Regions from separate parts of the Salinispirillum marinum genome, predicted to be linked through region 3. Evidence: predicted binding sites of a transcription regulator. Region 3 holds the regulator's gene; each other region holds the start of a gene.
The links. Region 3 encodes LexA, which represses DNA repair genes until DNA is damaged. Its sites were predicted from a motif close to TACTGTNTANNTANACAGTA; they were not measured.
Positions count from the first base shown of each region.

Region 1 (10,870 bases), on a different contig from region 3:
AATTGAGGTGTTCTTACCCGATTTTTTTGCGTTGCCGGAAAACCACGAATCATGATGAATGACTTGCGCGAACGTCTATCGCTCTACATCACCCTCAGTCGTCTGAATCGACCGATTGGTATCTATTTGCTGCTATGGCAAACCCTTTGGGCGCTCTGGTTCGCCGCCGATGGCGTACCGCCGCTGCACGTGTTGGTGGTGTTCATCTTGGGTGTGGTGTTGATGCGGAGCGCCGGATGCATCATTAACGACTACGCTGACCGCAACTTGGATGGTCACGTTGAGCGCACCCAGCACCGCCCGTTGGCGACCGGGCAAATCAGCAGCCGGGAAGCGCTTGGCGTGGCGGCAGGACTCACCTTCTTAGCCTTTTTGCTGGTGTTGACCACCAACGGGACGACCGTACTCTGGTCCTTCGGTGCCGTGGGTTTGGCAGCGTTATACCCTTTTATGAAGCGCTACACGCATTTGCCGCAAGTGTTTCTCGGCATGGCCTTTTCCTGGTCGGTTCCGATGGCCTTTACGGCGCAAGGTGAGGCTGTCAGTGCACTGGCCTGGCTGATCTTCGCCAGCAACGTACTGTGGATCGTAGCGTATGACACCCTGTACGCCATGGTGGACCGTGAAGATGATCTGAAAATTGGTATTCGATCGACCGCCATTCTTTTTGGCGATGCAGACCGCTTAATGGTCGGCGTATTACAAGCCTTGTTCTTGTTCGGCATGATACTGGTGGGTCGCCTGAGCGACAGTGGCGCACTGTATTACTTAGGTCTAGCTGCCGCAGCCGCCTTGTTTGCGTGGCAACACCTACGCATTCGTGACCGTGATCGGGCGGCCTGTTTCTGGGCATTTTTGCACAATCACTGGGTGGGCTTGGTGATCTTCGTTGGCCTTGTTTTGGACCGCGCGCTCAAGCATTTATGGTGATAAAACCACCCTTTTGTTGACACTCTCATGAAAACGGTCATATTTCTGACATAATTCCGCAGTGTAATGGTCATCTACGAATGAACCAGCTACATAGGCGAGGTCAAGAATGTCAGGTAGAACCATTTTGGTGGTGGATGATGAAGCCCCCATCCGTGAGATGATCGCGGCAGCGCTCGAAATGGCGGGGTATCATTGCCTTGAAGCGGAAGATGCATTGAGTGCACATTCCATGGTGGTCGACCAGAAGCCGGATTTAATCCTGCTGGACTGGATGCTGCCTAACACCAGCGGCATTGAACTAGCCCGTCGCCTCAAGAAAGACGCACTCACCGGTGAGATTCCCATCATCATGCTCACCGCAAAAGGTGAGGAAGATCATAAAATTCAAGGCTTGGAAGCGGGTGCGGACGACTACATCACCAAACCCTTCTCACCACGCGAGTTGGTGGCCCGCTTAAAGGCGGTGTTGCGTCGGACCACCCCGATAGGCGTCGACAGCCCGATCGAATTGCGCGGCCTGCGGCTGGACCCCGGTAGCCACCGGGTGACCTCACATGGTCACAACCTCGACATGGGGCCTACAGAGTTTCGTCTTTTGCAATTCTTCATGACCCACGCCGAACGCGCTTATACGCGTTCGCAATTGCTTGATCAGGTGTGGGGCGGTAACGTGTATGTGGATGAACGCACGGTGGATGTGCACATTCGCCGATTGCGAAAAGCACTGGGCGAAGAGCATAGCCAAATGGTGCAAACCGTGCGTGGTACTGGCTATCGCTTCTCGGAAAAGGTTGAGCAGTCTGAATGATGAATATGCCACGCAGTGCAGGGCTCCGCAAAGCGTTGTTGTTTTATGGCCTGATCGGCCTTCTCGGCTGGCTACTGGGCTGGACACCATGGCTTTTGGCACTCGCCTTAGCCTTGCAGTTGATCTGGTCGCACTACCAAATGCAACGCACCCTGACGTGGCTACAATCGTTTGACGACAGTGAACCACCGCGCGCTAAAGGCGAGTGGGGGAAGCTACTGGACTCCCTGTGGCATTTTCGTCGCAACCACCGCAGTGAATTACGAAAATTACAAAACAGCTTACAGCGCGTACAGCGCACGGTGGAAAGCCTGTCCGACGGCTTAGTGATTATTAAGCCCAATGGAGAAATGCAGTGGTGGAACGAGGCAGCGGCCGTCATGCTGAATCTGCGGCCCGGTGATGAAGGACAAATGCTCACAAACTTGGTGCGGGACCCCGCCTTTGTCGAATTTTTTGACCGCAATCGAGATTATGTCGAGTTTGTCTGGACCAACCCCCGCACCGGCAGTTTCCTGCAGTTCACCAACAACCGACATGCGGCGGGCAACCGCTTGTTGATGGTGCGAGACATTTCCCGCTTACGGCAGCTGGAACAAATGCGGCAGGATTTCGTGGCCAATGCATCACATGAACTGCGGACGCCTTTGACCGTACTGCAAGGCTATTTAGAAACCTTTGCCGACCTCAGTGATGCCCTGCCGGAACGGTTACGCAAAGGGGTTGATTTGATGCTGGCACAAACCAAACGCATGGCGAATTTGGTCAACGACCTTTTACTGCTCACCCGTTTGGATTCCATTGATAAGCCGGTCGATGCTAAACCGGTCGATATGAACGTATTACTCAACAGCATTTTGACGGACGCACGTGCCCTAGCCAGCGAAAAAGGGCATCGGTTCGAACTGCATTTGGATAGCCCGGTAGCGCTACTCGGCGTTGAAAATGAATTGCGCTCGGCCTTCTCAAACCTGATTTACAATGCGGTGAACTATACCCCGGCCGATGGTGAAATTGTGGTGCGCTGGCGTCACGATGCGCAAGGTGGTTATCTATCCGTTACTGACAACGGTGTGGGCATCGACCAAAAGCACTTACCGCGTTTAACCGAACGCTTTTACCGGGTCGACATTAGCCGGTCGTCTTCCACCGGCGGCACCGGTTTGGGCTTGGCGATTGTGAAGCATGTATTGATGCACCATGGCGCGCGCTTGGACATTGACAGTCAATTGCGACGGGGCAGCACCTTTACCTGTTGCTTTCCCGCCAACCTGTTACAGACAGACGCCAGCGAGTCGGCCGACGACTAACGAATTCGTGCAATCAATTTCGATAAATCAGCAAATTTTTCCGGGTCTTCATCGGTTAGCTTGAAGTTCAGCAAAAACTCGTCGCAATCAAAGTGTGCGTTGGCAGCTTGCAAGGAATAAACAAAGCCGTTGAGCCTTGCCACTGCGCCATCACTGTTCAAGGCGATATCGAATACTGCCTGTTCAAACAGTTTCGGCAGGCGTGGCGTACGCGGTAATCGTACCAGTGCATTGTTTAAATTAATGTCTTCCAGGTGACCGCTGAGCGTGGTGTCCGCCAAGCGGATGTCGGCCGTGATGTTCACTTTTAAGCGGCTGGCTTGCACCTTTTCTACTTTCGGCCCTGTTGGTGCTGATGCAGCGGCCGCTTGTGCCACCAATGGGTCTTGCACTTTGGTCGGTGCTGTTGCGCTAGCGGCCGCCGGTTTGGCGGTAGCTCCCGTGCCCGCACCGGCCAATAACGCCTCTGCCCCCGAGCGGTGCATGCCTGCGGCTTTATCCGGCCCGGCATTGCGGTTACCCAGCATGCGCTGCAATTCTTCTTTGTGCTCACGGCTCAAGGCTTTCAATACTTTCCGCAGCAGCTGTTCACTGGTGAAGGGCTTACCCACATAATCCGTCACCCCGGCTTCAACCGCTTTTACGACATGGCTTTTGTCCCCTCGGCTGGTCACCATGATAAAGGGCGCCGGTGCCACCCCTTCATCGCGCTCGTTAGAGCGTAACCATTGCAACAACTGCAAGCCGTTGATTTCGGGCATTTCCCAGTCGCACAGGATTAAATCGAAACGGCCCTTATTTAACAGGGTTTGCGCCCGCTTACCGTTGATGGCCTCTTCCACTTCGACTTCCGGTAACTGGTTGCGCACCGTACGGCGAATGAGATCCCTGATAAAGCTCGCATCGTCAACAACCAAAATCTTAATCGCCATACCTTTCTTCCTGTATCGATATCGATTGTGGCAGCACCGTATCGGCTGGACGGCGGGCCATCGGAGTATTCATCATGTCTTGGCATTCTACCTTGGCTTTTGCCATTACGTCATGCCATGTAAGCTAAATTGCTGTTGATCCGGCGTCAGTTGAGAAACCTTCAGGCCACGATAGCGCTGATCCAATTTGATCAATTTATCGATGTCTTTTCGAACAGCCGCGGTGGCCAAACAACCCAAATGAAACCCTGTGATCATGCCCCGCTGGAGTGGGAAAACCGGCCCTAATGGTTCTTTTTTAGCTTGCGTTAAGGGTAGCACCAATCGCCATTCACGCAATGCAGACATCTCGCCGGGCGCTTCAAACCAACCCGGAAAGGGTTTTTGCTCCGTGCTCTTTAAGGTACGCCGTTGCACATAGTGCACATGACGCAACAAGCGTGGTAGCCCAGGTGAACTTTGGAAACCCGCATGTTGCGGGTTCACTTCGAGGGCAATGCCAGCATGATGATCGCCCCAACTGTACCACGCCAAGGGGTTTTGTACCGCTTCGGTGAAGGTGAGGGCGACCAAGGCTTGATGGCGCGCCAGATCAAGCCGTTCTGCATTGTCACGCTGACCACCTTGGGCATGAAACTCGGCTTCCAATGCCGGTCGTTTGGCTTCCATTTGCTGCGCAAAGTACGCAAAGTCCACCGCGCCCCGTAAATGCTCAGGAATGGCTTGATACCGTTGTTGTAACAGCCCCAACCACTGGTCTTGGCTTAGCGCGTTTTGTTTGTGTGCTGTGGGCTCTTGCACCAACCAGGGATTACCCAGCTGGTGTGCCGTCTGCAACGGCAAGGTTCCACGTTTTACATGGCCTAATAGGGTAGCTGGGCCGATCAGATACAGCTTGGTGCTGCCAGTGGTCACAGCGCACCTTGTGCTGCCAACTCGGCCGATACCGCATTCAAGCGCTGCGCCAAACGCACGGCGGCGCGCTGTATTTGCTCTTCAAAAGTGGGTAGCACCGCCACCCGATACACGGCATTCCAGCCGTCGGCCGCCCCCACAGTAGCATAGGCGGTATTCCGGGCCACCTCATGCGTCTCCCAGATCCACGCCTGCGGATTGCCCTGTGACCATTCGTTCACTTGCTGTTCGGTCAATTCGCGTCCCCACGCGTTGGCAATTTCAAACGGTCGACCGCGCAAATAATCAAATAAAAGAGATTGCCAAATGGCGTAGAGAGAAACCCTACGCAGGTCCGGCCCCATCAGCATGATGTCTCGACCGCTGCTGTCTGTCCGGTAACCCGCGTTCATCGGGTCGTGTAGGTCACCCATATAGTGCATCAGAGCACGTAAGGCTTCCATGCGCTGGGCGCGTGGTAAACTGGGGGTGATCAAGGCGCGTTCGGCGGCTAACACCGCACCGACACTGCACATAGCTTGAGGACAGTGTTTCGCGGGGTCGAATTGTGTGTCGTCGTCATCGAACCAGGTGTAATGCAGCGCTAATCGAGCCGTATTTTCCGGTAACTGATTGGTGATCGCTACCGCATTGGCATCGTTAATTAAGGCTAAACGGTAATTGCTACCATAGTAATTGCGCAGCAATGCCTCGGTATCGGCACTGAAGAACCGGCTGGCAAGTTGCACCACCACTTCATGTCCGCGTGCATCAAAAGCCTGTACCGATGCACCTGCACTCAACAGCAGGCCAATAATCAATAAGCGGCACGCCGCTCCGCCAACACGCCTAATACGACGAAGATCAAAACGATACCCACCCCGAGAAACAGGTGATCGACGCGCCGAAGTATCTGTGCCAACCATAGGCCCCCTTGAACTGTTAAATACCCGTAGCCCACCGCACATAACAGAATAAAAACTGTGGTGCGAACCAAAAAATGGGCTCGTTTTACCAAGCTTAATGCCGCACGATTCACATCCTGCCCAAAAATCACCAAAACCGTTGCCACGATGGCTGAACTGATGAGCCGTAAATGCCCGGCAAATAGATTCGAAAAGTCTATCAATAAAGACTGCACTCGGGACTCCAGTATAGACGTAAACAAGGGGAAAAAGTGTCGCTGTTAAGGCAAGGCAGTGCAAGCCATAATCATTGGACGAAAAAAAACCGCTAAACAGCGGTTTTTTTGGTACAGCTAAACGGCGATTTGCGTTTAGACCGAATAATAATGGTGCCGACACCCGGATTCGAACTGGGGACCTACTGATTACAAGTCAGTTGCTCTACCAACTGAGCTATGTCGGCAACGGGGCGTACTATACTCGCGGCTCTGAAAGCCGTCAATAACTTCCTACGGGTAATCAACGACTTAGCGCTAAAATTTCTTTAAGGTCAAAAAGCGTTGCCGGTTAACTGGACTTGGCCTGTGCCGGAATGGGTCGAATACGGCGTTGTTCGTCAATCGCCACATAGGTAAATTCGGCTTCTGTGACCTTTTGCCGTTGTTCTTCTTCCGGCATACGGCACCACACTTCTACTGTCACCCGCAATGAGCTTCGACCAACCTGCTTCAATAGCGCATAGCAACATACCACTGAGCCAACTTTGACCGGTCGCACAAAAGACATATCACCAATGGCCATGGTCGTTACTCGACCCCGGGCAATTTTACTGGCCATCAATGAGGCTGCGGTATCCATTTGGGTCACCAACCAGCCACCCGAAATATCACCATTAGGGTTGGCATCACCCACCATGGGCACCACCCGGAGCATCAGCTCGCCTTGCGGGTTAGGGGAGAAACTGTCGTCGTACATGGAAACCTGCAAGTATTATTTTTGGTTCGCGTCAGTATAACGGCAGGGCTCGTTGGACAACAGTGCGATTACCCGATCACTTCCAATTTTGCGAATTGATACACCAATTGCTTTACGCCACCGTCTGCAAAGTTCACCGCTACGGTAGCGTTTGGACCCGTACCGGAAAAGTCCAGCACCACACCTTCACCAAAAAACGGGTGCTTAACCAAGGCCCCCAATTGAATGGGTGAGGGTTGTTGTTGGAGGCTGTCGTTAGAAGACCAGCTCACCGGTCGGCTAACCTGCATATTAAGTCGCACTTCAGCCAGTAAATCGGGGGGAATTTCCCGCACAAAACGTGAAATCCGGTTGAAGCTGTCCTGACCATAAAGTCGTCGGCTTTCGGCATGGGTTAAATACAGTTGTTGCTCGGCTCGTGTAATACCGACGTAGCAAAGCCGACGCTCTTCCTCCAATTGTTCAGGGTCGTCCAGACAGCGCTTGTGGGGAAATAACCCTTCTTCCAGGCCGACCAGAAAAACCACAGGAAACTCCAGACCTTTGGCCGAATGCAAGGTCATTAAGGTGACCGCGGCTTCATGCTCATCGGCCTGTGCATCTCCCGCATCCAAGCTCGCTTGGGCTAGAAACTCGGCCAGCGGGTCTTGTGTTTCGTCCACCTCAAAGCTGCGCAAGGCGCCCACCAGCTCTTGTAAGTTTTCGACTCGGGCTTGCCCGCGCTCGCCTTTTTCCTGCTTGTGGTAGTCCACCAGCCCGGTCATATCGAGTACGGTGGTCAGTAAATCCGCTAGGGCCAAGCGCTGGCGGTTTTGCTGTAACTCATCCATTAAGGCAAAAAACGCCTGTAGGGCCGTGAAGGCCTTGCCACTGACCAATTTCAGGGTGGTACTGCGCTGCGCCGCTTCCCACAACGAACAGCCTTCTTCGCGGGCCAGTTGACGAATTTTTTCGAGCGATTTTTCCCCTACGCCGCGTGGCGGTACGTTGATGACCCGTTCTAGCGCGGTGTCGTCCAACGGATTATTTACCAAACGCAAATAGGCCAGTGCATTGCGAATTTCCAAGCGCTCATAAAAGCGCATGCCGCCATAAATGCGATACGGGATACGAGCGCGTAACAAAGCTTCTTCCAGCACCCGGGATTGCGCGTTGGAACGATAGAGAATGGCAATATCATCCACCGAATGACCGGATTCCGCCCAATCTTCGATTTGCTCGGCGACGAAACGGGCTTCATCTTGTTCATTGAAGGCGGCATACAGTTGAATCGGCTCGCCTTCTTCCCCGGACGACCACAGCTCTTTACCCAATCGCCCCTGATTTTTTTCAATCACCGCATTGGCCGCGGCCAGAATGGTTTTTGTGGAACGATAATTCTGCTCGAGGCGAATCAGTCGGGCGGCCGGGTAGTCCTGTTGAAACAACTGCAAGGTTTCCGCCTTGGCACCACGCCAGCCATAAATTGACTGATCATCATCGCCCACCACGGTGAGCTGCCCGGTCGTGCCCAACAACACGCGTATCCACGCGTATTGAATGGTATTGATGTCTTGAAACTCATCGACCAAGACATGCCGAAACCGGGTTTGATAGTGTTGCAACAAGGCCGGGTTGTGACGCCAGAGTTCATGCGCGCGCAACAGCAATTCAGCAAAATCGACCACACCCGCTCGGTCACAGGCCGTCTGATATGCACCATAAATAGCATGACATTGGCGGGCGAAGGCGTCCTGCGGGGGGGCCAAATGCGCTACCCGTTTGCCTTCATCTTTTTGTTCATTAATAAACCACTGGGCTTGTTTGGGTTCGATGGTGCTGTCTTGCAGGCCCAGTTCATTCATTATGCGTTTGATCAGCCGCAGTTGGTCGTCGCTGTCCAGAATCTGAAATTCACGGGGTAAATTGGCTTCTAGGTGGTGTTGTCGCAACAACCGATGCGCCAAGCCATGAAAGGTCCCTATCCACATATCCTGCACCGGTTGGGCCAATAAGTCCTCCAACCGTAGGCGCATTTCACGCGCGGCTTTGTTGGTAAAGGTAACTGCCAACACACCGGTGGGTGCGGCTAATCCTGTTTCTAACAGCCACGCAATACGGTGCGTCAGAACACGGGTTTTTCCGCTGCCTGCGCCCGCGAGCACCAACAGGTATTGATCGTCTGCTTGCACTGCATCACGCTGGGGAGCGTTCAAGTGTTGCAGCCGTTCAAGAATGGACATGTTTTTCTCCGACGAAGTGGCACAAATGCAGGGCAGCGACTACTGTTAGACCATGGAAAGTAGACAGTACATGGCGTCCGATGGTGATGTACTGAGCGCGAGCGACTGCTAACGGGTCTTCCTGACGCAGACGGATTGCATCGGCATTTTAACTTAGCTGTATATATATACAAGTCATGTCCAAATTACTCCATGCTTATCTGCACCGTACCATGACACGCCGATGGCGCTATATGATGCTGCGCATTCGGCGTGCGCCGATGGCTAGCCTTTTAGTGCTGTTTGTCTTTGTTATGGTCGGCGCGGTGTCCATCCTTTGGTGGTGGGGCCCCATTGCGCCGGGCTGGGCCATGTCCACCATCATGTCTGCGCTGGCGTTAAGTGCCGTATTGGTCACCGTTTATCAGTTTTATTGGGCACGCAACCAAGCGAGAAAACAACGGATGTTGCGTCGCTCGCTGCAGGAACAACGCGAATTTATGGCGTTACGGGTAGCCGAGCGCACGCGCGAACTGGCTGATGCTAACCGACAGCTCAGTACAGAAATTCGCTTGACCGGCGAATACACGGACGCGCTGCGCGAGAGTGAACAGAAATTGCAATTGGCCATGCAAGCTAGCCAGTTGGCGGTCTGGGATTGGCATGTCGCAGCACGTACGTTTTCCATCGAAGGGCCGGATGGCGGGTTTGGGCAATCGCAGCATGGGCAGATGCTCGATTTGCGTGATTTCGTTTACGCCGAAGACTTCCCTCAAGTGCGCACGGCCATTCAAAACCATTTGAAGGGCCGCACAGCCTATCTGATCATGCGTTATCGCACCCAACAAGACCCAAGCCTTTGGGTGGAAGATCGGGGTCGTACCATTGCCTATGACGCACAGCGACGGCCCGCACGAATTCTCGGCACCCGCCGCAACATCACCACAGAAGTAAACCGGGAGCGTGAACTGACCTTGGCCGCCAGTTTGTTCAGTGGCAACCGGGACCCTTTGCTGGTATTGGATCGCCAATTTAATATCACGGCGATGAATCCGGCGTTCGCTGATATGCTGCGTCGTCCAGCCACGGATTGGGTAAACCGGCCTTGGACTTCCTGTAGTCACAGTGAATTAATTCCACAAATTACCAACGGTCTGGAACGCCAAGGCCATTGGGAAGGGGAGATTCTAGAAGCTCGTGCGGACGGCTCGGCCTTCCCCTTATTCATGAACATACGCTCGGTGTTTATTGGCGATCATGTGGCGCATTACCTGTGCTTTTGCCGTGACCTCAGCCAGCAGCCCGCCATGATACCTAGCTCGGAAGCCCATTATGACCCGCTAACGGGCTTAGCTAACCGCCATTATTTTCATCAGCATCTGGACTACTATCGACGCATGGATCATTTGCCAGCACATCAACTGGCGTTGGGTATTCTTAATGTCGATGGTTTTCGCCAACTCAATGAGCAATATGGGCACTCGGCGGGTGACCAGATTCTGCAACATCTGGCGGCGCGCTTGAATCACTACGGTGCACCCCTGATTATGGCGGCACGCTTGGGTGCAGATGAGTTCGCCTTACTCTTTTCCCATTACGAAACGACGCAACGCTTGAAGCAACTGTGCTTACAAATTGTGCAGGACATGCATCGACCCATGATGCTGGACCAGGCCGATGTATTAATGGGCGTGTCCATCGGTTTGATCGAACTCACCGAGCATAATGTACATCATGGCTTTAATGATGCGCGCAATGCGCTGCAAGAAGCCAAAGCCAATGGCGGTAATCAGGTGTTATTAGGCGGTGAAGCCTTAACCTATTCCGCGCTCGAGCGCGCCACCATTGTGCAGTATTTGCAGGATATTCTGACGAACTTGAATTCTCCACTGCGCTACGTGCCAATGTATGC
Region 1 is NZ_JBHSAL010000001.1:1,155,612-1,166,481, reverse strand. It holds gene ACFOSD_RS05455 (chorismate--pyruvate lyase family protein) at 1-55, shown strand, start outside; gene ubiA (4-hydroxybenzoate octaprenyltransferase) at 52-930, shown strand; gene phoB (phosphate regulon transcriptional regulator PhoB) at 1,040-1,741, shown strand; gene phoR (phosphate regulon sensor histidine kinase PhoR) at 1,738-3,051, shown strand; gene ACFOSD_RS05435 (response regulator) at 3,048-3,983, opposite strand; gene ACFOSD_RS05430 (hypothetical protein) at 4,089-4,898, opposite strand; gene ACFOSD_RS05425 (S1/P1 nuclease) at 4,895-5,698, opposite strand; gene ACFOSD_RS05420 (DUF3392 family protein) at 5,695-6,018, opposite strand; tRNA gene ACFOSD_RS05415 (tRNA-Thr) at 6,170-6,245, opposite strand; gene ACFOSD_RS05410 (acyl-CoA thioesterase) at 6,350-6,757, opposite strand; gene uvrD (DNA helicase II) at 6,826-8,979, opposite strand; gene ACFOSD_RS05400 (diguanylate cyclase domain-containing protein) at 9,156-10,870, shown strand, end outside.
Region 1: uvrD (DNA helicase II) is a predicted target of LexA. The motif match lies at 9,135-9,154, and genes of this name have one in related genera.

Region 2 (10,870 bases), 900 kb from region 3:
ACAACGCAGAATATGCGACCGAAATAGACGCCGGGCAGCGTTCTGCAGTGGCACGTTCGGACGCTGCCTTTATCGAAAAGGCGAGCGGCATTAAACAACGCCATGTGTATGTAAAAGACGGTATTCTGGACGTTAATTGCATGCGTCCACGGATACCAGAGCGCGCCGACGAGGCTTTGAGCCATCAGGCTGAAATGGCGGTCAATGCTGCGCAACGAGCATTGGCCGCGGCGCACAAGCAACCCACGGATATTGATGCGGTCATTGTGTCCTGTGCTTACACCCAACGGGCGTACCCGGCGATTGCCATTGAAGTTCAGCAAGCGCTGGGCATTACCGGGTTTGGGTTTGATATGTTGGTGGCGTGTTCGGCAGCGACTTTTGCCCAGCATCGGGCCTATGAAATGATCAAGGCCGGAACGGCGCGTGCCGTGTTGGTGATCAATCCGGAGTTAACGTCACCGCAAGTCAATTACCGCGACCGGGACAGTCATTTTATTTTTGGTGATGTGGCAACCGCCGTTGTCTTGGAGCGCGCGGATACGGCCAATGCACCGCATGTATATGAAGTGTTGAGTACGCAAGCGAAGACACAATTTTCCAACACGATTCGCTCGAATTTCGGCTATTTATCGCGTACCAACGATGCCGACCCCTTCGCTCCTGATAAGCTGTTTCATCAGGAAGGGCGCACCGTTTTTAAGGAAGTCTGCCCCATGGCGGCGGAACACATCGCCCAACACCTGGCCCTGCATGAATTGAATGCTACCGATGTTCGCCGTTGGTGGCTGCACCAAGCCAATATCAATATGAATTTGCTGATTGCACGCAAATTGCTGGGCCGTGATGCCTCGGCTGAGGAAGCGCCCATTGTGCTTGATCGCTACGCGAACTGCGCTTCGGCTGGCTCAATCATTGCTTTTAGTCTGCACCATGAAGACTTGGCACCCGGTGATGTGGGGGTGATTTGTTCGTTTGGAGCAGGGTATTCCATTGGCAGTCTCGTGGTGCGTAAAGTGAACCTGTAGCGCGGCAATCACATCAATGAAAGTCGCGCGAGGGAAGGCGAAGCCCCGACAGCAGGTCACTGCGATCCTGTAGATGATTCGCCACCACATGGACCACATCGCCTTCTTTTTCTAAGACACCGGTTACCTGTAGCAAATGCGCCATCAATAAGGCTTTGCGTTGTCGGCGTGCCGTACTGAGCCATACCACCACATTGGTATTACCGGTTTCATCTTCCAGGGTCACAAAGGTTACCCCGGATGATGTTCCGGGGCGTTGTCGCCCCGTCACCAAGCCACAAACCACAACGGCCTGCTTGTGCGGCGGTAACTCCTGCAACTGCTCGGCACTCAACGCTTTGGGGTGTAACTGCCCTTGTTCACGTAACAGGGCCAGAGGGTGACGTTCCAGCGTAAGGCCTAGGCTGCTGTAATCTTCCAGAATATTGTCACCTTCGCTGGGTGCCGGCAGGGACAACGCCTGCTCGGTGAACATGTCAGCGGTAAACAACGGCGTAGCGGCGACGCGGCCCAGGGTGTCCCAGCGCGCTTGATAACGATGCCCAGACAAACTACGGAAGGCACCGGCCGACGCCAGTACCTGCCAGTCTCTTTGCGCGAGGTGAACGTTCGTTTGCAGGTCGGTGAGGGCTGCATAACCTGTTGGCGGGCGCTGCCGCAAGATCCGTTGCGCGGCCTCTGCGCTGAGACCTTTGATCAGGCGCAAACCGAGTCGAATAGCGGGTTCGGGCTTTTCAGGGGTACTGTGTGAGGCGGGCAGGATATGATGATCCCAGGTGCTCGCATTCACGTCCACCGGCAGAATTTCCACGTTATGCCGAAGTGCGTCTTGAATTAACTGTGAAGGCGAATAGAACCCCATAGGCTGGCTGTTCAACAACGCACAGCAAAAGATCGCCGGTTCATGGCACTTCAGCCACGCCGAGACATACACCAATAGAGCGAAGCTCGCGGCGTGTGATTCGGGAAAACCATATTCACCGAACCCTTGAATCTGTCGGCAAATACGTTGAATAAATGCTTCACCGTGCCCGCGCTCCCGCATGCCTTCGATCAGCCGCGCTTGCAGTTGCTCCATGTGGCCGTGCTTCTTCCAGCTGGCCATGGCGCGCCTGAGTTGATCGGCCTCACCGGCACTGAAGCCCGCTGCGGCCATCGCTAAAGCAATGACTTGTTCTTGAAAGATTGGCACGCCCAATGTGCGTTCCAACACTTTCTTGATCTCTGGCGAGGGGTAATCGACAGGTTCAAGTCCATCACGGCGTCGCAAATAGGGATGCACCATGTCGCCCTGAATAGGACCGGGACGAACAATGGATACCTGAATGACCAAGTCATAATAATTTTGTGGCCGTAAGCGTGGCAGCATATTGATCTGTGCACGCGACTCCACCTGGAACACACCGATGCTGTCGCCTCTTTGCAGCATCCGGTAGGTGTCGGGATCGTCTTGTGGCACTGTGGCCAAACGGTATTCTCGACCATAGAAATCTTGAATCATGTGAAAGCTTTTGCGGATCGTCGACAACATGCCCAGCGCCAGAATATCCACTTTAAGCAAGCCCAGTGCTTCCAAGTCGTCTTTGTCCCATTGAATCACCGTGCGGTCTGCCATGGCGGCGTTTTCCGTCGGTACCCAGTGGTTTAGGTGATCCGCCGCAATGACGAAACCACCAACATGCTGTGACAAGTGTCGGGGAAATCGTTGTATTTCTATGACCAACTCAATGAAGCGTTGGGTCAGTAAGGCACTGCTTCTACCGATGGGATCTGGCAGTTGGCGCAACTGCTCAGACCAGGGATTTTCGGTATCACGACGGTCAAGTTGGCGAATCAGCCGGTCCATGTCCGGTTCATCAAACCCGAGTGCTTTACCCACATCTCGAATGGCGCTCTTACTGCGATAACTGATGACTGTGGCGGTCAGGGCAGCGCGATGGCGTCCGTATTTTTGATAAATGTATTGAATGACCTCCTCACGGCGCTCATGCTCGAAATCGACATCAATATCAGGAGGTTCGTTGCGCTCACGGGAAATGAAACGCTCGAAAAGCAGGGTTACCTGTGCCGGATCAACTTCTGTAATGCCCAAGCAAAAGCACACCGCCGAATTTGCTGCCGAACCGCGCCCTTGGCATAAAATACCCTGGCGGCGCGCGAAGCGTACGATGTCTTCTATGGTCAGAAAGAAATGTTCGTAATGCAATTCGATAATAAGATTGAGTTCCTTGGCGATGTCACGTTGTACGCTCAAAGGTGTGCCTGCCGGGTAGCGTCGGCGCTCGCCTGTGTGCGTTAACTGCCGTAAATAGGCTGCCGCGGTAAGGCCTTGAGGGACGATTTCCGCAGGGTATTCGTAGCGCAACTCGCTTAACTCAAAGACACAGCGCTGGGCGATCTCTTGGGTCTGCCTAATGGCGGCTTCGTCATAAAGTAGGCTCAGGCGCTTGCGACTGCGCAAGTGTCGCTCGGCATTGATGAACAACCGATAGCCTGCGGTTTGAAGGGTGCAGCCATGTCGGATGGCAGTCAGGGTATCTTGCAGGCGTTGTCGCTCAGGTACATGCATATGCACCTGATTGGTACACACTTCGGGCAATGTTAATTGTTGTGCCAGCCGTTGTCGGTAAGCATAGAGATGGTCTTCATCAGGCTCCAAATGGCGGCTGTTCGCGATCCAGAGGCGCTTTGGGAATGCGTTCTGTAGCTGTTCGAATGCGGCGGTGTCTTTGTGCGCATCCCCTGAGGGATACCACAACAATAAACAGTCACTGAGCGCCTCCGGGTCGAGGTCACTGGTCAATAGTTGGTATTCGCCTTTGCGGGCTCGGCTTCGGGCCCGAGTGATCAGTTGGCATAGCTGCGTCCACGCCAGACGGTTCGGAGCCAGTAAGACAAAATAAAGCTCTTCCAGGTGAAACTCACTGCCCACGATTAACTTGAGCGACAGTTCATGCTCACGTCGATATTGCCACGCGCGCACCACGCCAGCGACACTGCATTCGTCGGTAATGGCGAGGGCGCTATAGCCCAAGGCACTGGCTTGTGCGATCAGTTCTTCCGGGTGCGATGCACCGCGTAGGAAGCTGAAATTGCTCAGGCAGTGCAGCTCGGCAAAGGGTAATAGGTCGGTATGGGGAGGCATAACACGTACTCAAGTACAACAGCTTAGCCAAAAAATTCAGCCCGATTCACTAGCCCGATCCACTAGCCAAAGTACCCGGCAATAAACCACTGTTGGTCTGGTTGACGATAAACCCAGCACAGGCTGCGGTCAGGCAGTTGAGCACGATAGTAATCACGGCAGACCGCATGGGCATCCCACCAACCTGTTTTGATGCGCTCGGGGCCGCCTAACAAACTGAGCTGTTGACGTGCGACCGGCTGTGGTTGATAGAGTAGCCAGTACGGACGGCGTCGCGGCCAGCCGGAGCCCGGAGGATTATATTGCGCCGTTGACGGCTCGGCGGCTTGCAATACCTGTTCTCGGACACTGAGGTGCGGTCGGTGATCGGCGCGCAGGCGCAGTTGCCTTACGCTGGCATGACCAAGCCGCGCTTGTAGGTGACTGGTGAAGCGTCTTAGCGCAGATGGTCGGGTAGCGCGTTCGTCGGTGGTGTGCAGTACCGACAGGGCTTCAGGTACTAAGGGTAATAAACGGCGAACTTTCACGTCGAAATGCATCACTTCGGCATCCAGCGTCAGCCGTTCCAGCTTTAGCTGGGCAATTTTGAGCCACTCTTCTGCTTTGTGTGTGCCGACCGCACTGCCAAGCGCAATCCGCTTAGCAGGGTGTGCACGATAGTTAAGGCGCAAGTGAATTTCGTCGGTGCATTGCTGCGCATTCATCAGGTAGTGTTCCAGTTCTCGGAATACCATTTGCAGCGGAAACAGTAGGCCCTGGGTGTAACGAATATCTTCATGCAGTTCGACATGACGATGAAAGCGCTGTGGTGGTACATACCATGTTTGCGGGTCAGCCAGGGTGCCGTTTAACTGTGCGCGCCATTGCAATAGGGTCTTACCGAAACGTCGACCGACCGATGCATCGGGTAAGGCCATGAATTCACCCAGCGTGCGAATACCCATCTTTTCTAAGGACATGGCTGTTTCAGCGGGCAGTCGGCAGTGTTGAATCGGCAGGGCCAATAGCTTGGCTTCGGCCTGTTCTGTCGTTATGCCCACTGTAGAATCACCGTTTTCGGCCAATAGTCGAGCCGCCTGCGGATTATTGCCTCGACTGGCCTGTACCGTGAAACCCATGGCCTGTACTTGTTGTATCAAGGCAACTTGCAAGGAATCCAGGTCGGGATGTAGTCGACGCATGGTATTCATTTCCAGCAACAGCCCTTGCGACGGATGTAAGGCGATTTGTGCGACTTGTCGATAGAGCATTGCCGCCGTTTGTGTCAACGCCGTTTGGCATTGTCTGTCAGACGCCTCAAGACATAGCAGTTCAGGTACTAACGCGGTAGCGGTGGCCAGTGACATGCCGCTCTGAATACCCGCCGCTTGGGCTGGCGGGTCGGCGAGCATCACCTGCTTACCCGAACTGTCCAGCATGACGGAGGGTGGTTTAGGGCTTGGCCAGTAGCGGGTTTGCTGTTCGAGTGCCAGATAGGGAAAATGCAAATACAACCAACGCATGGCGGCGACCACTCAGTGCCAAGGGCCGCGAATAATGGGGGCTTTAGCCGCGTTGGATTGAATGCCAGGTTGCGTTAGCTCACCAAACCCGAGGTCCAGTTGCAACGGTTCGCCGGGCCATCCGGCGCGGCGCTTGAGTACCTTAACCTGTGTACCCTGTGTGCTGGGCTGCAATTCTAAACGAACCGCGGCGGGCGATGTGTTCTGCGCTGTGGCAATAGGGCGGAAGAGGAATCCGAGTGTCTTACCGGTTTCTGCAGCCAGTTGAAGGCGACGGGTTTCAGCACTGCTCAGTGTGTTGGGCCACGCCATAACCGCACTGCAACTGCCTGTACGCAGGCTTTCTTCCAGTGTCCATAGTAGGTCACGTATCGACTCTGGGCGGATGATCAATAACTTACTGGTATCGACACCGGCCGCTTCCAGAGCGGCAGCGTTAGGCAAGAAAGGCGGGGCAATCATCATGATCCAACGTGACTGCTGACTGAGTTCGGCCAGTGCTGGTATCAGTAAACGCATTTCGCCAATACCGGCCTGCTGGTAAAGGACTTCGGTCAGCGCGCCCTGTGGCCAGCCTTTGCCTGCGAAGAGGTTGTCCAGTGCGGAATAACCGGTCGATATGGTGGCTGGTTCCACGGCATGCCAGTGTTTACCTTGCCAGACTTGCCCTTGGGCAATCACTTGATCCAGTGAAGTCTCGGTCGCCTTATGGGCTGGCGTGTTCAGATCGGTCGAGTGCATAGGGGAATACGTCATTGTCATTACCATACTGGTTGAATATACAGTATGTGTATTTATATACAGTAGTATTGTGGTGGTCAAGCCTGATTAGCAAAAAATATCCGTTAAGACGCAAGTTAAGATTCGCCCCGAATTGCCCGTACCCAAGCATAGCCCCTATACTGCGCCCATTGATCACGTTTCAGTTTAGGGTTTAATTTGATGACGCTTTCGGTAGCCCCGTCCTTTGAATATGATGTACAGCGCACGTTGAATCGGCTACAGCCGGGGCTGCAACAGCGCGCTAAGTCACCTGCAGAATGGCAGGCGTTTGAACAGAATTTAACGCTCCATTTTCCTCGGCTGTTCGGGCTCTTGCGGTCGCTTTATGGAGACCAATACGATTTTTTCTATCACCTTGAACAAATTCTGCACACGGCATTTTCATCGTGGCAGGCACGATCGGCAGCGCTAAAGAAGCAAGATAAACAGCGTGCAGCCAACCCGGATTGGTTTCGCAGCGAGAACATGTTGGGTGCTGCATGCTATGTCGATTTGTTCGCGGGCGACCTTAAAGCACTGCAAGAGAAAATCCCCTACTTCAAAGAACTGGGTTTGACCTATCTTCATCTCATGCCGTTGTTTAAGGCGCCTGCGGAAAACAGCGATGGCGGTTATGCGGTATCCGATTACCGGCAAGTTGACCCGGCCTTAGGCACCATGGCCGACTTGAAAAAACTGGCCACGGCCTTGCGCAAAGAAGGCATCGTGATGGTGTTGGACTTTGTGTTTAACCATACGTCTGACGAGCATGCCTGGGCAGAGCAGGCGAAACAAGGTGACACCGAATACCTGAATTATTACTTTTGCTTTGAAGACCGCGCGGAAGTCGATTCGTATGAGCGCACGTTGCGCGAGATTTTTCCAGAAATTCGCAAAGGCTGCTTTACCTGGCGTGAAGACATGCAGCGTTGGGTGTGGACAACCTTCAACAGCTTTCAGTGGGATCTGAATTATCGTAATCCCGCTGTTTTTAATGCTATGGCGGGTGAGCTGTTGTACTTGGCGAACGCCGGGGCCGATATTTTACGGTTCGATGCTTTGGCCTTTGTGTGGAAAGAAAAAGGTACGTCGTGCGAAAACCTGCCACAAGCGCATGCGGTCATTCAAGCGTTCAATGCCGTGGCAGCCATAGCCGCACCGGGCTTGTTGTTCAAGTCGGAAGCGATCGTGCACCCTGATGAAGTGGTGAAGTACATCGGCCGAGATGAATGCCAGCTCTCTTATAATCCCTTATTGATGGCCATGCTGTGGAACAGTCTGGCGACGCGCAAAGTGCGCTTAATGACCCATTCCTTGCAGCAACGTTTCCCCATTGCAGATGATTGCGCCTGGGTCAATTACATTCGTTGTCACGATGACATCGGCTGGACGTTCGACGATGCCATTGCCTGGCAACTCGGCATCAACCCGGATCACCATCGTCAATTCTTGAATCGTTACTATACCGGCCAGTTTGAGGGCAGTTTTGCGCGCGGCGTGCCATTTCAGGAAAATCCACAAACCGGCGATTGTCGTGTAGCGGGCATGCTGGGTTCTCTTGTTGGCTTGGAAAAGGGTTTGGAAGAAGACAACGCTGCAGTGGTGGACATGGCCATTCGACGTATTCTGCTGATGCATGCCATTATTTTCAGTATTGGCGGTGTGCCCTTGTTATATATGGGTGATGAACTGGGCTTGTTGAATGACTACAGCTATGAACAGGACCCCGCTAAGCGCAATGACAGCCGTTGGGTGAATCGTGTTGCGGTGGATGAGGCGACACTGGCCCAAAGAAATGTCCAAGGCAGTGTTGCCGAACGGGTGTTTGGTGGCCTACAGCATCTGTTAAAGGTACGTCGTCAATGGCCTGTGTTGGGCGCCGGGGGAACACATATTCTGGAAACCGGTAACATTCATGTGTTTGGTTTTACCCGCTTCCGGGATGATGAACAGTTGCTGGTTTTGGCGAACTTCTCCGAAACACCGCAGTCGGTCAGTCAGGACTTCATTCGTGGTGCCTACTCGCACGCTGACTTGTTTGATCTGTTGCAAGGTGAAGCTGTGCCCTTTGCGGAAGGGCGGTTGCTGTTGGCACCTTATGAGGTGTTTTGGTTACAAGCGCGTTCTTAAAGTCTGGGGGGAGATTACTATGCCTCTTGGGCATAGCCGTCTGCCTCGGTAACGTGGCCAATACGCTGATCAAATAAATAACGGTCGATAATCGTTTTCCAGTTGCTCAAACGACAAGCCGCCAATAAACCGGCCAAAGCTCAGCCAGGTGGCAAGCCCGCGCAAGTCTTTGAAATGGGGCGGCACAAACTGAGGTGCGCTGATCACGCCAAGGTCATGCAGTTCAGATACCAAGCGAAATTCATCGATGGACAATTTTCCGACCAACAGCAAGGGCAGGCGGTCAATCCGGCCTAGTTGAATGGCCACGCGGATAAGATTGTAAACCAGCACAAAGCCTTTGATGTACGCCAAGTCCTTGGTGAAGGGTAAACCTGTGGGTGTGCTGCCACGAAAAACACGCTGCGCTAGGGTATAGCTTTCGTCGGGTGTCATGCCTTGCTCCAGACAGAGCCGGTAAACATCCACGAATTCTGCGCCGTCGATCGCTTGCGTGACGGCGAGAATGCGTTGCACCAGCTTCGCTAAGCGGCGAGGTGTGGATTTTAGGGTTATGATTTCGGTCAGCACTGCCAATCCTTCTTGTGTGACGGTGGCGCTGGGGGTGCCCTTGCTTAAACAGGTCAAATAAGGCTGGGCCAGACCATTCTGGGTCGTGCCAACATGCACCCAGCCTTCATGCGCTTCGAGAATATCCAATTCACGCTGTGAGAACATGACATCTTGGTTCAGCTTTATCCGATCGCTCCCGGCCGCTGCATCACTGACAATACCGTCTGAGATCATCACCTGAACGCCAACCCCTGCCATACTGATGTCCAATTGTTGCTTTAACCGTGCAACCGCTTCTGGTGCCGGTACGTCGCGGTTTTCCTCCGGCAGGACATCGGCCGCGAGGAGATTGGCCAGCGGTTGTTGCAGCATGACCGCCAATTCGGATAGCGAGGGTTCACCCGCATGAAAGACATCGCGCGGGTGACCAAACAGCTCAACAGAAAGGTTGTGAAATTCGGTTGTCCCACGGGCTTCAAGCATCCGAATCACATCACGGTATTCGCGGCACATTTTACTCATGAATTGCGTAATCGGGCTCAGTTGGCCCAATTGCCGCACGATGTCGCGTTGCAAATCCGAGAACGCTTGGCGCAGCTCTGTTGGGTTAAAACCCAGTTCTCGCTGATGGTAATAGGCGGCACTGATGTCAGGGTTCTTTTGTGCTTTGTGGCGCATGAATTCTTCTTTGATGCTGCGATCCCAGTTAATGGCATCCAAAATGCGGATGGGGGTTTGCAAACTGATCAGGCGATCAGACAGTACCCGCGTCTGATCCAGTAAGGCTTGCTCTATCATAGCGACTCTCAGCAAAAGACAAAGAAGGAAGGATACACAGAGCATAAAGCGAATTCGGCCGGAAACCAATCGACATTCTTTAGCGCCTTGAGGTGCCGACAGCCCGTGTTGTTCTGATGGTCATGAGGTACTATTTGGCCAAGCACAGAACCCGGTATCCAGAAGGCTATGTTGACTGACCAAGAATTATTGCGCTATTCACGCCATATTTTTTTGCCCGAAATAGATATTGCCGGACAAGAAGCCTTGAAGCGGGCGCGTGTCCTCATACTCGGCTTGGGTGGTCTGGGAAGTCCAGCCGCCTTGTATCTGGCGGCGGCAGGGGTTGGGCATTTGGTTTTGGTGGATCCTGATGTGGTGGAATTGTCGAATTTACAGCGTCAGGTCGTGCACAGCACCGCACGAATTGGCTTAACCAAAGTGGATTCGGCGGCACAGGCTTTGCGTGCACTGAACCCCGAGGTCGCGTTAACCACCTTGCCTATGGCTTTGGACGAGCAGCAATTGCGAGCGGAAGTTGAACAAGCAACGGTGGTGTTGGCGGGAACAGACAATCTGCCCAGCCGCCATGCGGCAAACCGGGCCTGTGTACGGGCACAGATTCCTCTAGTGTCAGCAGCTGCCATTGCCTGGGAAGCACAATTGAGTGTGTTTGATGCGCGTCAGCCCAACTCACCTTGTTTGCATTGTTTGTACCCGGAAGACAGCGACACCCAGCTCACCTGTGCGGATACAGGCGTCGCCGCACCTTTAGTCGGAGTTATGGGTAGCTTGATGGCGCTCGAAACACTCAAACTGATTACCGGTGCAGGTGATCCCCAGATGGGTAAAGTGCAGCTTTTTGATGCCAAAACAAGTCAATGGCAGATGCTGAGCCTGCAGCGTGATCCCAATTGTGCGGTCTGCGGATCGGAATGATTCAACAACGAAAAAAGCCGGTAATCATGTGGCAA
Region 2 is NZ_JBHSAL010000002.1:1,009,235-1,020,104, reverse strand. It holds gene ACFOSD_RS11920 (beta-ketoacyl-ACP synthase III) at 1-1,028, shown strand, start outside; gene ACFOSD_RS11915 (error-prone DNA polymerase) at 1,042-4,173, opposite strand; gene ACFOSD_RS11910 (Y-family DNA polymerase) at 4,236-5,675, opposite strand; gene imuA (translesion DNA synthesis-associated protein ImuA) at 5,688-6,431, opposite strand; gene ACFOSD_RS11900 (alpha-amylase family glycosyl hydrolase) at 6,618-8,567, shown strand; gene ACFOSD_RS11895 (flavohemoglobin expression-modulating QEGLA motif protein) at 8,637-9,917, opposite strand; gene ACFOSD_RS11890 (HesA/MoeB/ThiF family protein) at 10,086-10,835, shown strand.
Region 2: imuA (translesion DNA synthesis-associated protein ImuA) is a predicted target of LexA. The motif match lies at 6,443-6,462, and genes of this name have one in related genera.

Region 3 (10,870 bases):
GGCATCATCGATGTCCAGATTCATGGTGAACCGAGAGCGCATTTCGTGCCATAGATCGCGTTCATACGCCGATAATTGGCGAGGCCAGTCAAACGCAGACGTCGTATTAAACCGTTCTGGAAACAGCAAGGAAACGTCTTCCAGAATATGGTCTTCCGCATATTCCGGTGCGGGCGCTAGAACGGCTCGCTCGATGACCGGTGGATTGATTTCCATGATGGGCACAGGCTTCATGGGTTCGACAGCCACCGGTTCCGTGACGACGGGTTCTGGCGGGGTAGGTAAAATAGTGGGTTCAACGATTATGGCCGGTGAAGCATCGGATACCTGTGCAGTATCCGGTAAAATGGTCTGACAGCCGACGAACGTCAGTGCAAAGGCAACCGGCCATACATGGATAACGCGAAATGTGTTGGGTAATCGCACAGAAACAACCTTCATTTATACATGGATTGAGCGTCGTTTTGAGGATGCTCAATGGAGGTCCACCGGTGCGCAGGCATTATCAGATGCGCCTTCCGGTTGGCTGGTATACCATAGTGCATCAAGTATAAACCTGAATGCGGTCTACATTGTTCAGTATCGGCCAGTGAGCGTCAAGGTTGAGCCTGAAGCGGTCGCATTGATTTTACACTCAACTTGGGCATTACATGCGTTTTTCGACATGGCTTACTGCACTTAAACAGCGCTGGATTAAACCGGTCGGTCAGGCGAAAATCCCTGAACAACAATTAAACGCCTGGTATCGAACAGAGTTAGGCGAAGCCCTTTACCGCACCGAGTGCGGCGTTTTAGCGCCGATGCTCAGTGCGGGATATCATCCTTTTTTGGTGCAAATTGATGGCGGGTTATATCGCCCGTTATTTGATGTGCGGAAAACCAAAAACAAAGTGGCGGCGATTTTGGCCCGACACGACAACCGGGCTGTGTGCCCGGTCATTCAGTCAGACCCTGAACATCTGGCGTTACAGGCGTCCTCGGTCGATATGTTGATTCTGCATCATGTTATGGAATATTCGGAAAATCCGCACCGTATTCTGCGTGAAGCGGTGCAGGCCTTGCGCCCGGGCGGCCAGTTGATGATCATGGGGTTTAATCCGTTCGGCTTTTGGGGGGTATCCCGCATTTTCCGACGGCATCGACCCATGCCCTGGGCGGGGCAATTTATCAGTGCCAACCGGGTGGCTGATTGGTGTCGGTTGCTCGATTGCGAGCCTTTAAACACGCAGTACTACTACCACTGGCCACCCATGACACAGGCATCCTGGAAGCGTAGAGTTCGGTTTCTCAATGCGCTGATACGGAATGTCCTACCCATCGCGGGTGCGGGTTATTTGTTGGTGGTGCGGAAAAATCAGTTAGAAATGTTACATGATCATCGCTGGTCACCAGCACTGTTTATGAAGGATAAAGTTATGACAAAACGACGCGGTCAGGTAACCCAATAATGGACGTTGTGCTCTATACCGATGGAGCCTGCAAAGGCAATCCAGGGCCCGGCGGTTGGGGAGCCTATTTGCAATACGGTGCGCATGAAAAATTGCTGCACGGCGGGGAAGCTCAAACCACCAATAATCGAATGGAACTGCGCGCCGCCATTGAAGGGCTAGCCGTGCTGAAGCGGGCCAGTAAAGTAAAACTGTACACCGACTCATCGTATGTAAAAAACGGTATCGAGAGTTGGCTGGCCGGCTGGAAGAAAAACGGTTGGCGTACGTCGGCGAAGAAACCTGTCAAAAATGAAGATTTATGGCGTCAACTGGATGCTCTGGTGCAGCAACACGATGTGCAGTGGTTTTGGGTGAAGGGTCATGCCGGGAATCCGGGTAATGAAAAAGCTGACGCGTTGGCGAATATGGGTGCGCAAGAATATATCTAACGGGGATTATTGAACCATGCGACAAATTGTACTGGATACGGAAACCACAGGCTTGGACCCGTCACAAGGGCACCGCGTTATCGAAATAGGCTGCGTAGAACTGGTGGGTCGAAAACATACCGGGCGACATTTTCATTGTTACATCAACCCCGAACGTGACGTGCCTGCGGATGCCATTGCCATACACGGTATTACCAATGAGTTTTTGCAGGACAAACCACGATTTGCCAGCATTGTTGATGAGTTTTTGGAATTTGTGTCGGGCGCCGAGTTGGTGATCCATAACGCACCTTTCGATATGGGATTTCTGAACCATGAATTGCGTTTGTTAAAATCTTCAGCAGCGCCTTTGCAGAAGTCCTGTTCAGTGCTGGATACACTCTATTTGGCGCGGCAAAAACACCCCGGCCAGAAGAATAATCTTGATGCACTATGTAAGCGCTACGGCATCGATAATGGCCACCGGACACTGCATGGGGCGTTATTGGACGCTGAAATTCTGGCGGACGTGTATTTGTTCATGACCGGCGGTCAAACCACTCTTGAACTGGCGGCCGAGCATCACGGGGATGCACAGCAAACGGCCAGTTCAGCAATGTTGAAGGCGTCCGTCAATCAAGAAGACTTACGGGTGGTAACGGCTAGTGCGGCTGAACTGGCCGAGCACGAAAGGATCTTATCGCTTATCGACAAGAAATCCGCAGGTGCTCTCTGGCGTTGATGCGGAAAGAACACATCCCTAATAACGTGTTGCCTTCTATCAATGCAGTTGGCGTCGAATGACGCCCACGTACTTGCCTTCAATGGCGAAAACGTCTTCGTCGGTTACGATTATGTCGTCAAACGCTTCGTTTTCTGCCACCAAACGGATGCATTGTTGTTCTCGAAAATATCGCTTCAAGGTCACATCTTCATTGATCCGCGCCACAATGATATCGCCATCCCTCACTTGAGCCGTTTTCGCGACTGCCACCAAATCATCGTCAAATACGCCAATATCTTTCATGCTCATGCCATTTACCCGCAGTAAGAAATCGGCACGGGGAGAAAAGAAGTCAGGTGCTACCGGGCAGTATTCATCAATATGTTCTGCGGCGAGGGTAGGGCTGCCCGCCGCTACACGGCCAATCACGGGCAGGCCAGCATGCGCAGGATCCATGGCTGTGGTGTTGCTGATTGACTCGTCATTTTCGAGTGCGGGTAAACGCAAACCACGTGATGCGCCGGGAATCATTTCAATGGCGCCTTTACGAGCCAGAGCTTTTAAATGCTCTTCTGCTGCATTCGCTGACTTAAAGCCGAGTTCACGCGCGATTTCCGCGCGCGTCGGTGGCATACTGTGCGCGTCCATATATGAGCGAATGAAGTCGAGTACTTGTTGCTGCCGTGCGGTAAGTTTTATCATGTTATCGACCTGTTTATTTATCCATATCTGTTTGCATATACAGTATAGTGTTGATCGAAATGATGTCAACGTTCAATCGGTTGTCTCTACGTTATAGCCTGGATGTTTTTTCAAGCAGTGAAGGTGAAGGAGTGAGTTCCCCGCAATGAAAAGCAGTTCTGATTTATTTCCGGTGACTTTGCTCACTGCGGAGCTTAAGCCGCAGTGGAATGAGGATACCTATCTGTTAAAGCCCAATAATTCGGGCGATCCAACCGTGTCTTTTGCGTTAACACGGTTCAGTGTTGACCCAACAAAAAAAGGCAAGCCGATTCTTTGGTTGCCTCCCTTCTTACATGGTCGTGGTGAATGGTTAGCCTATGCTGAACTTTGGGTAAAGACCCTATTAAACGCAGGCTATGATCTATGGTTCCTTGAATGGCGGGGCCATGGCGCCAGTGTGTTTAACGAGCAATGGTCAAGTAACCGTTTGCATTTGCTGGCGTGGTGCGATGTGCCAGCGGCATTGGATTTCATTGTTGAGCAAAGTGATTCGCCGGTGAAGATTGTCGCCGAGTCTTCCGCCGCGCAAGTCTGGGTGAAAGCCATGGCGTATGAAAAAACATTACCGATTGTCGGTTCACTTTTATGGTATCCCGCGCTCGGACGCCTAAGCTGCGCGACTTACGTCACGCGCATGAACTGGGAAAGCCATGCCTTGGAATCAACGCGTGGCGGGGTGAAGCATCGAACCGGGCATGAAAGCTTGAATCGTCATCTCTTTGATGAACTGATGTTGGGGCAGCGTGCCTTATTGGGTCGTTGGCAGTCCGGCGTGTTTCCCGGTCGTTTGCGGGTTATTGAAGATCCGGCGTTAGAAAAGCCGTTGACCAAGTGGATGTCCAGCTTGGGTGATGCTGAGTATCAAACCAAAGCCGACTACTATCCACCCGGTAAGGTGTCTCCGGCGCTGTGGGCCAATTGGTTGGATGAGCTGGATCCGTAGGTATGTCAGGCAGTAGGTGTACCTAGGGGTGTGTCTCCGGCGCTCCACGGCAGGCCGGGAGTGACCGAGAAAAATGCTTAAGCATTTTTCTCGCCCTGTGGGCGCCTAAGGGCGGTGTCAAATGCTGGCGCATTTGATCGCGCCTTGAGGCATACCCCTAGGTACACCTACTGCCTAGAACAGGAAGAATCTAGGCCATGCGCTTCGGCAATACATCCTTCAACTTGGCATGCATTTTCCGAATGCTGTCTTCCGTTGCGTCCCAGCCAATGCAACCATCGGTCACCGACACGCCATACTGCATCTCCGCACGGTTGGACGACAACTTCTGGCTGCCAAAATTGATGTTGCTTTCAATCATCAAGCCAATGATGGATTGGTTGCCTTCTAGAATCTGGTTGGCGACATTCTCGGCTACCAGTGTCTGAAGCGCGGGGTCTTTATTCGAGTTGGCGTGTGAACAATCCACCATGATGTTGGGTAGTAGCCCGGAGGCGCGCATTTCCTGTTCGCACAGTGAAACGCTCACTGAATCGTAGTTCGGTTTGCCACTACCACCGCGGAGTACAACGTGTCCGTGCGGGTTGCCTTTCGTATGAATGATGGCGACCTGACCTTCGCCATCAATACCGAGGAAGCGGTGTGGTTTGCTCACTGACATCAGCGCATTAATAGCGACTTGTAAACCGCCATCAGTGCCATTTTTAAAACCCACTGCGGACGACAAGCCGCTGGCCATCTCGCGGTGGGTTTGCGATTCGGTGGTACGTGCGCCGATGGCCGCCCAGGAGATCAAATCCTGCATGTACTGTGGCGAAATAGGGTCAAGCGCTTCGGTCGCGGTTGGCACACCCATTTCGGCGATGTCAGACAGCAATTGGCGACCTATGGCGAGTCCATCTTCAATTTTGAAGGTGTCGTTCAGGTAGGGGTCATTGATCAAACCCTTCCAGCCCACGGTTGTCCGTGGTTTTTCAAAATACACCCGCATCACCAGCAACAGGGTGTCAGAGACTTCTTCGGCCAGCTTCTTGAAGCGCTGGGCGTAGTCTTTGGCCGCATCAATATCGTGGATAGAGCAAGGGCCTACCACGAGAAATATACGATGGTCTTCGCGCTTCAAAATGTTGTTGATGGCGACTCGACCGGCATTGATGGTATTTGCCGCAGCATCGGTCAAGGGGATGCGACGCTTAAGTTCGGCCGGCGTTATGAGAACTTCCTGCGACTCAACATTGAGGTTTTCGGTAATAACGGTCATCTTGCTTCCAATAGTTATTCGCACCAGTTGGATCAGGCTGAATATAATTCAGTGCACACATTTCAATCGCTGGGCTTTTTTAATGACTGGCGAAATCGACACGTTTGCCGACTTGCCTGTTGCTCTCTTGAGCGGCCATTTTATCATCATCGTTCAATGCCTCACAGGGTATGGTCTGGCTATTTCATTGGAATATGCTAAATTCTGTCTATCGATTGGATAGTGAAAAAATAGATCAATTTTCTAACAGTGAACGGAAAAATCGATAGAGGTAGAAATTCAGACAAAGTTGCCTTTGCGGAACTTGACGGTTGTTTCAATACATCGGTATTGATGGAGTCCATAGCAGTATGTCAAAAGCTAAAGCCAATAACGCCCGACGCGACTTGTTGTTTTTGATCGGCGCCTTCATCGCTGTGATTATTGCTGCCGTGGCGTTGACCCTGTTTTTCCGTTCCATTGCGCTGTCGCAATCGACCGGGAAAGGTAATTTTGTGACCGACATGCTGGGCATTAGCCCGCCACCACAGGTATCGCCCAATATCATTCCCATGCAGGATGCCTTTGTGGTCTGCCGAGCCCGTGTGATGTCAGATGCGGGAAGTCAACTGATGAATACGCGCTTTGATACGCGTTCATCGCGCTTCGATGCAGACCGAAATGAATACGTGATCTTCATGGACGTGTTCATGCGCCCCACGGATCGCAGCGGTGTACCGCTGGAATTGTGGAGCCGTTGCAACATTTCGGCCGTAACGCTGGAAATTACCGAGTTTCGCCTGAACAGCGACCAAGGCTTCTTTGGTTTGTTTGGAATTTAGGCGAGTCCTACAAAAGCGGTTGACCTCTGTATGCTGAAAAAGCATATTTAACTCTGTTTTTATAACAGGGCTTGGTTCATGAAGTTGCAGCAACTGCGGTACATTTGGGAAGTTGCCCACCACGATCTAAACGTGTCGGCAACGGCCCAGGTGCTCTATACCTCGCAGCCGGGTATTTCGAAGCAAATTCGCCTGTTGGAAGATGAGCTGGGTGTGGAGATCTTCGCGCGCAGCGGTAAACATCTCACCCGCGTCACGCCGGCCGGAGTAGCCATTCTGCAGGTGGTGGGCGAAGTGCTAAAAAAAGTGGAAAGCATCAAGCAGGTTGCTCAGGAATTCAGTGATGAAAGCAAGGGCAGTTTGTCCATTGCGACCACCCACACCCAAGCACGCTATGCACTGCCGCACGTTATCGAAGGGTTTATTAAGCGGTTTCCCGACGTTTCCCTGCATATGCAGCAGGGTACGCCGATGCAAATTGCCGAAATGGCGTCGAACGGTACAGCGGATTTCGCGATCGCCACTGAAGCCATGGAGCACTTCCACGACCTGATCATGTTGCCCTGTTACCGCTGGAACCGGAGCATCATCGTACCGAAAAAACACCCGTTAGCGACCAAGCCTCAACTCACCTTAGAGGACATTGCCGCATTTCCGTTGGTGACCTATGTGTTCGGTTTTACCGGACGTTCCAAGCTCGACGAGGCCTTCAGCAGCCGCGGCTTGGAAACCAAAACCGTGTTCACCGCCGCCGATGCGGATGTCATCAAGACCTATGTTCGTCTGGGCTTGGGGGTGGGTATTGTCGCCAGTATGGCCATGGACGACGAGCAAGACAGCGACTTGGTCACCCTGGACGCCAGTCATTTGTTTGAAGCCAGTGTCACCAAAGTCGGGTTGCGCAAAGGGGTGTTTTTACGCGGCTACATGTACAAATTCATCGAAGCCTTTGCCCCGCACCTGACCAAAAACCTCATTGATCAGGCTATGGCTTGCAGCACAAAGGCCGATGTCGATGAACTGTTTAAGCACGTGTCCTTGCCGACCTTCTGACGCTGCTGGTAGTAGGTGAATATTCAGAAAATATTTTTAACACCGACAGATTGAGAAAAAGTCATTGTTCGTAAAACCACTAAGGCGAAAATCTGGCTAGGCAAAAATGGCTGAGGAAGCGCAGCTTACTAACTGTAAGTGAGCATTTTGAAACCATTTTTAACACCGACAGATTGAGAAAAAGTGGTTTTACGCTTGATGCAAGCCGCACTCTTTCTGCGTCGCCTCCTCCCACCACCACCGCCCCTCACGCTCGTGCTGTCCTGGCAGTACGGGGCGGGTGCAGGGCTCACACCCAATGCTGACAAAGCCGCGCTCATGTAATGGATTGAAGGGCACATCAAACATTCGAATGTATTCCCAGACCTGTGCAGAAGTCCAATTCGCCAGCGGGTTGAACTTTACCAAGGGCTTATCCGGGCGCCCGAAAACACCGTCCAGCTCGACGGTCGCCACCGCCGAACGAGTACTCGGGCTTTGGTCTTTACGTTGACCCGTTATCCACGCATCCACGGTGGGGAGTTTTCGCTTGAGACTGTCTACTTTGCGAATTCCGCAGCATTCTTTGTGGTCGTCATCGTAAAAGCTGAATAAACCTTTGGCTTGGACAAAAGGCTCCAGCTTGGCCTGATCGGGGCTTAAGATCTCTAAATCTAATGCGTAGTGTTTGCGCACCTGATCAATAAAACGGTAGGTGTCGGCGTGCAAACGGCCTGTATCCAAGGTAAATACCTGCACCTGTTTGCTGACTTTCTTTGCTAAGTCAATTAACACGACGTCTTCGGCACCACTGAAAGAGATGGCGATACTGTCAAACTGCTCGTGCGCAAAGCGTAAAATGTCTTTGGGTGTCTTGCTGACCAAATTGTCTTGCCATTGTTCAATCTGTTCTGGGGTGATCATTGGGCTGTAGGGTTCACTTGGTTTATGTGTAACGCAGCATAGCAAAGGCGCCGTGCAAGCCAAAATACCAATTCTGACTATGGATATGTCACTGGTTCTAGTTGGCCGTGCAGGGCATAATGTGCGCCGCACGATGCATCACCAACGATTAAAATATCAGCAGAGGAGTCTACCCGTGGAAATAGCATGCCTTGACCTGGAAGGGGTATTGGTACCGGAAATCTGGATCGCGTTTGCCGAAAAAACAGGCATTGATGAATTGAAGGCGACGACTCGTGATATTCCTGACTACGATGTGTTGATGCGTCAGCGCTTAACGATTCTGGATCAGCATGGCTTAGGGTTGCCACAAATCCAAGAAGTCATTGCCACATTAAAGCCATTGGATGGCGCAGTCGAGTTTGTTGACTGGCTCCGGGAGCGCTTTCAGGTGGTCATTCTGTCGGATACTTTTTACGAGTTTTCGCAGCCCTTGATGCGCCAGTTGGGTTTTCCGACGTTACTCTGCCACCGTTTGGAGACCGACGCGAACGGCCGGGTCGTGAATTATCATTTGCGTCAAAAAGACCCTAAGCGGCAGTCCGTAAAAGCGTTTCACAGCTTGAACTATCGGTGCATCGCGGCCGGGGATTCGTACAACGACACCACCATGCTGGCCGAGGCCGACGCGGGCATTCTGTTTCATGCGCCCGCCAACGTCATTGCCGAATTTCCGCAATTTCCAGCCGTGCACACTTACGCCGATTTGAAGCAGGAATTCATGAAGGCGAGTCAACGCGAGCTGACATTGTAGTCCACTCGGCCCGAAAATCAGGGTAACGTTAAGCCTAAGGCCTCGACCAGATGCCGTATCTTGTCGTGCGTTTCTTCGAACTCTGCGGTGGCATCCGAATCCCACACGATGCCGCCGCCCGCCCAAGCCCATAAGTGCCCATTTTGCAAACCCAAAGTACGAATCATTATGTTGCTGTCGAGGGTTCCGTTTGCCGATTGATAAAAAATACTGCCGCAATAAGGCCCCCGACGGTGCGGTTCGAGTTCGGCAATAATTTCCATCGCCCGACGTTTCGGTGCGCCAGTAATTGAACCGCCCGGAAAGGCCTGCAACAGCGCACCCAAGGGCGATTGCTCGGGTTGCAGTTGCGCCGTGACGGTACTGACCAATTGATGCACATTAGCGAAGCTCTCCAAATCAAAGAGCTTCGGCACTTGAACACTGCCCGGCACCGCGCTGCGCCCTATATCGTTGCGCAGCAAGTCAACGATCATCACATTTTCGGCCCGGTCTTTGGTGCTGTGCAATAACGCGTCGCGCAGCGCTTGATCGATCTTTGGGTCGGCACTGCGTGGTCGGGTACCTTTAATCGGTTTGGTTTCCATGACGCCTTGCGCAATGTGCAGAAAGCGTTCTGGTGACAGGCTCAGCAACTGGGTATCGCCCAAGTCCACATAGGCCGCAAATGGCATGGGTGTAGCGGCTCTCAAGTGCGCATAGGTCGTCAGGGCAGCATGGGGCCAAGGCGCATCGAACTGCCGGGTTAAATTCACCTGATAGCAGTCGCCCGCCGCAATGTAGTCTTTCAGTCGTGCCATGCGTGCTTGGTATTGGCTGGCCGATAGACTGGTGTTCATGGTGCGGTGTCCCGGTTTGGCTAAGAGCGCGAGCGGAACGGTCAAAGGTTGCGGTTGCCACTGCTGAGCCATGCCCAAGAAGTAAGTCTGCTGTGTCTCGTGATCCAGTACCACGGCGTGGTCAAAGTCACCTACCCAAGCCAGCGGACTGTCAAAAACCTCGGCTATAGTCTGGCGCCGTGGGTCCGCTATGGAGACCCCCTGCATCAATTGACCCAGTTCGTAACTGAGGAAACCGATCAAACCACCGCAAAATCCAGACTTGTCGAATAGGGATTCGTCGGTCGGTTCGACCTGACTCTGCAAATTGGCCAAAGTGGCCGCCACCGAACCCCGATGGGTACGAGTACAGTGATAGGTGCCATCAGGCTGGCGTACCCACTCTTCCAATGCCTGAGCATGATGAGCGACAAAATAGCGCGCAGGCAATGCCGCGACCACCGAAAATCGTCCGAATGGAGCGCCGGGTTGGCAACTGTCGAGGGCCACAGTGAAGGGTAAATGTTGCAGGCCAGCCAACCAATGCACGGGATTTAATGGATCGAACGGAGTATCCACCATGAGAAATACGAGGGCTCGCAGAATCGTGAGAGGTGAGCTTAGTCAATTTCAACGTTAAATCAACGGCCTAGCGGTTTTCAGACCGACTTTTTCGTCAATGATGCTTGCCGAATGCAAAACGAGGCCAAAGTGAAAAATTAGTTGACAGTGACGGCTTTAAGGTCTGTTATGAAGAGGTAACGGTAACACGATCGTATTCCTTGTTAATCTACGTGGAGCCGTCAGGGCCCGTTAGTGCGTTTTCATGGCCCTGCACCGCCCCAGCCACCTGGAGGTGTTTATGACTGTACAAGCGCAATCCGGTGTTTTTTGGCGTATCGTTGATGAAAGCGGCACAGGACCAGATTCTGTGACGTTGGTGTTTCAAACG
Region 3 is NZ_JBHSAL010000002.1:107,759-118,628, forward strand. It holds gene ACFOSD_RS07645 (LysM peptidoglycan-binding domain-containing protein) at 1-426, opposite strand, end outside; gene ACFOSD_RS07650 (class I SAM-dependent methyltransferase) at 651-1,448, shown strand; gene rnhA (ribonuclease HI) at 1,448-1,879, shown strand; gene dnaQ (DNA polymerase III subunit epsilon) at 1,896-2,600, shown strand; gene lexA (transcriptional repressor LexA) at 2,640-3,284, opposite strand; gene ACFOSD_RS07670 (hypothetical protein) at 3,430-4,269, shown strand; gene ACFOSD_RS07675 (3-deoxy-7-phosphoheptulonate synthase) at 4,460-5,530, opposite strand; gene ACFOSD_RS07680 (hypothetical protein) at 5,881-6,351, shown strand; gene cysB (HTH-type transcriptional regulator CysB) at 6,430-7,404, shown strand; gene ACFOSD_RS07690 (phosphoadenylyl-sulfate reductase) at 7,594-8,307, opposite strand; gene thrH (bifunctional phosphoserine phosphatase/homoserine phosphotransferase ThrH) at 8,483-9,100, shown strand; gene pabB (aminodeoxychorismate synthase component I) at 9,118-10,500, opposite strand; gene ACFOSD_RS07705 (hypothetical protein) at 10,781-10,870, shown strand, end outside.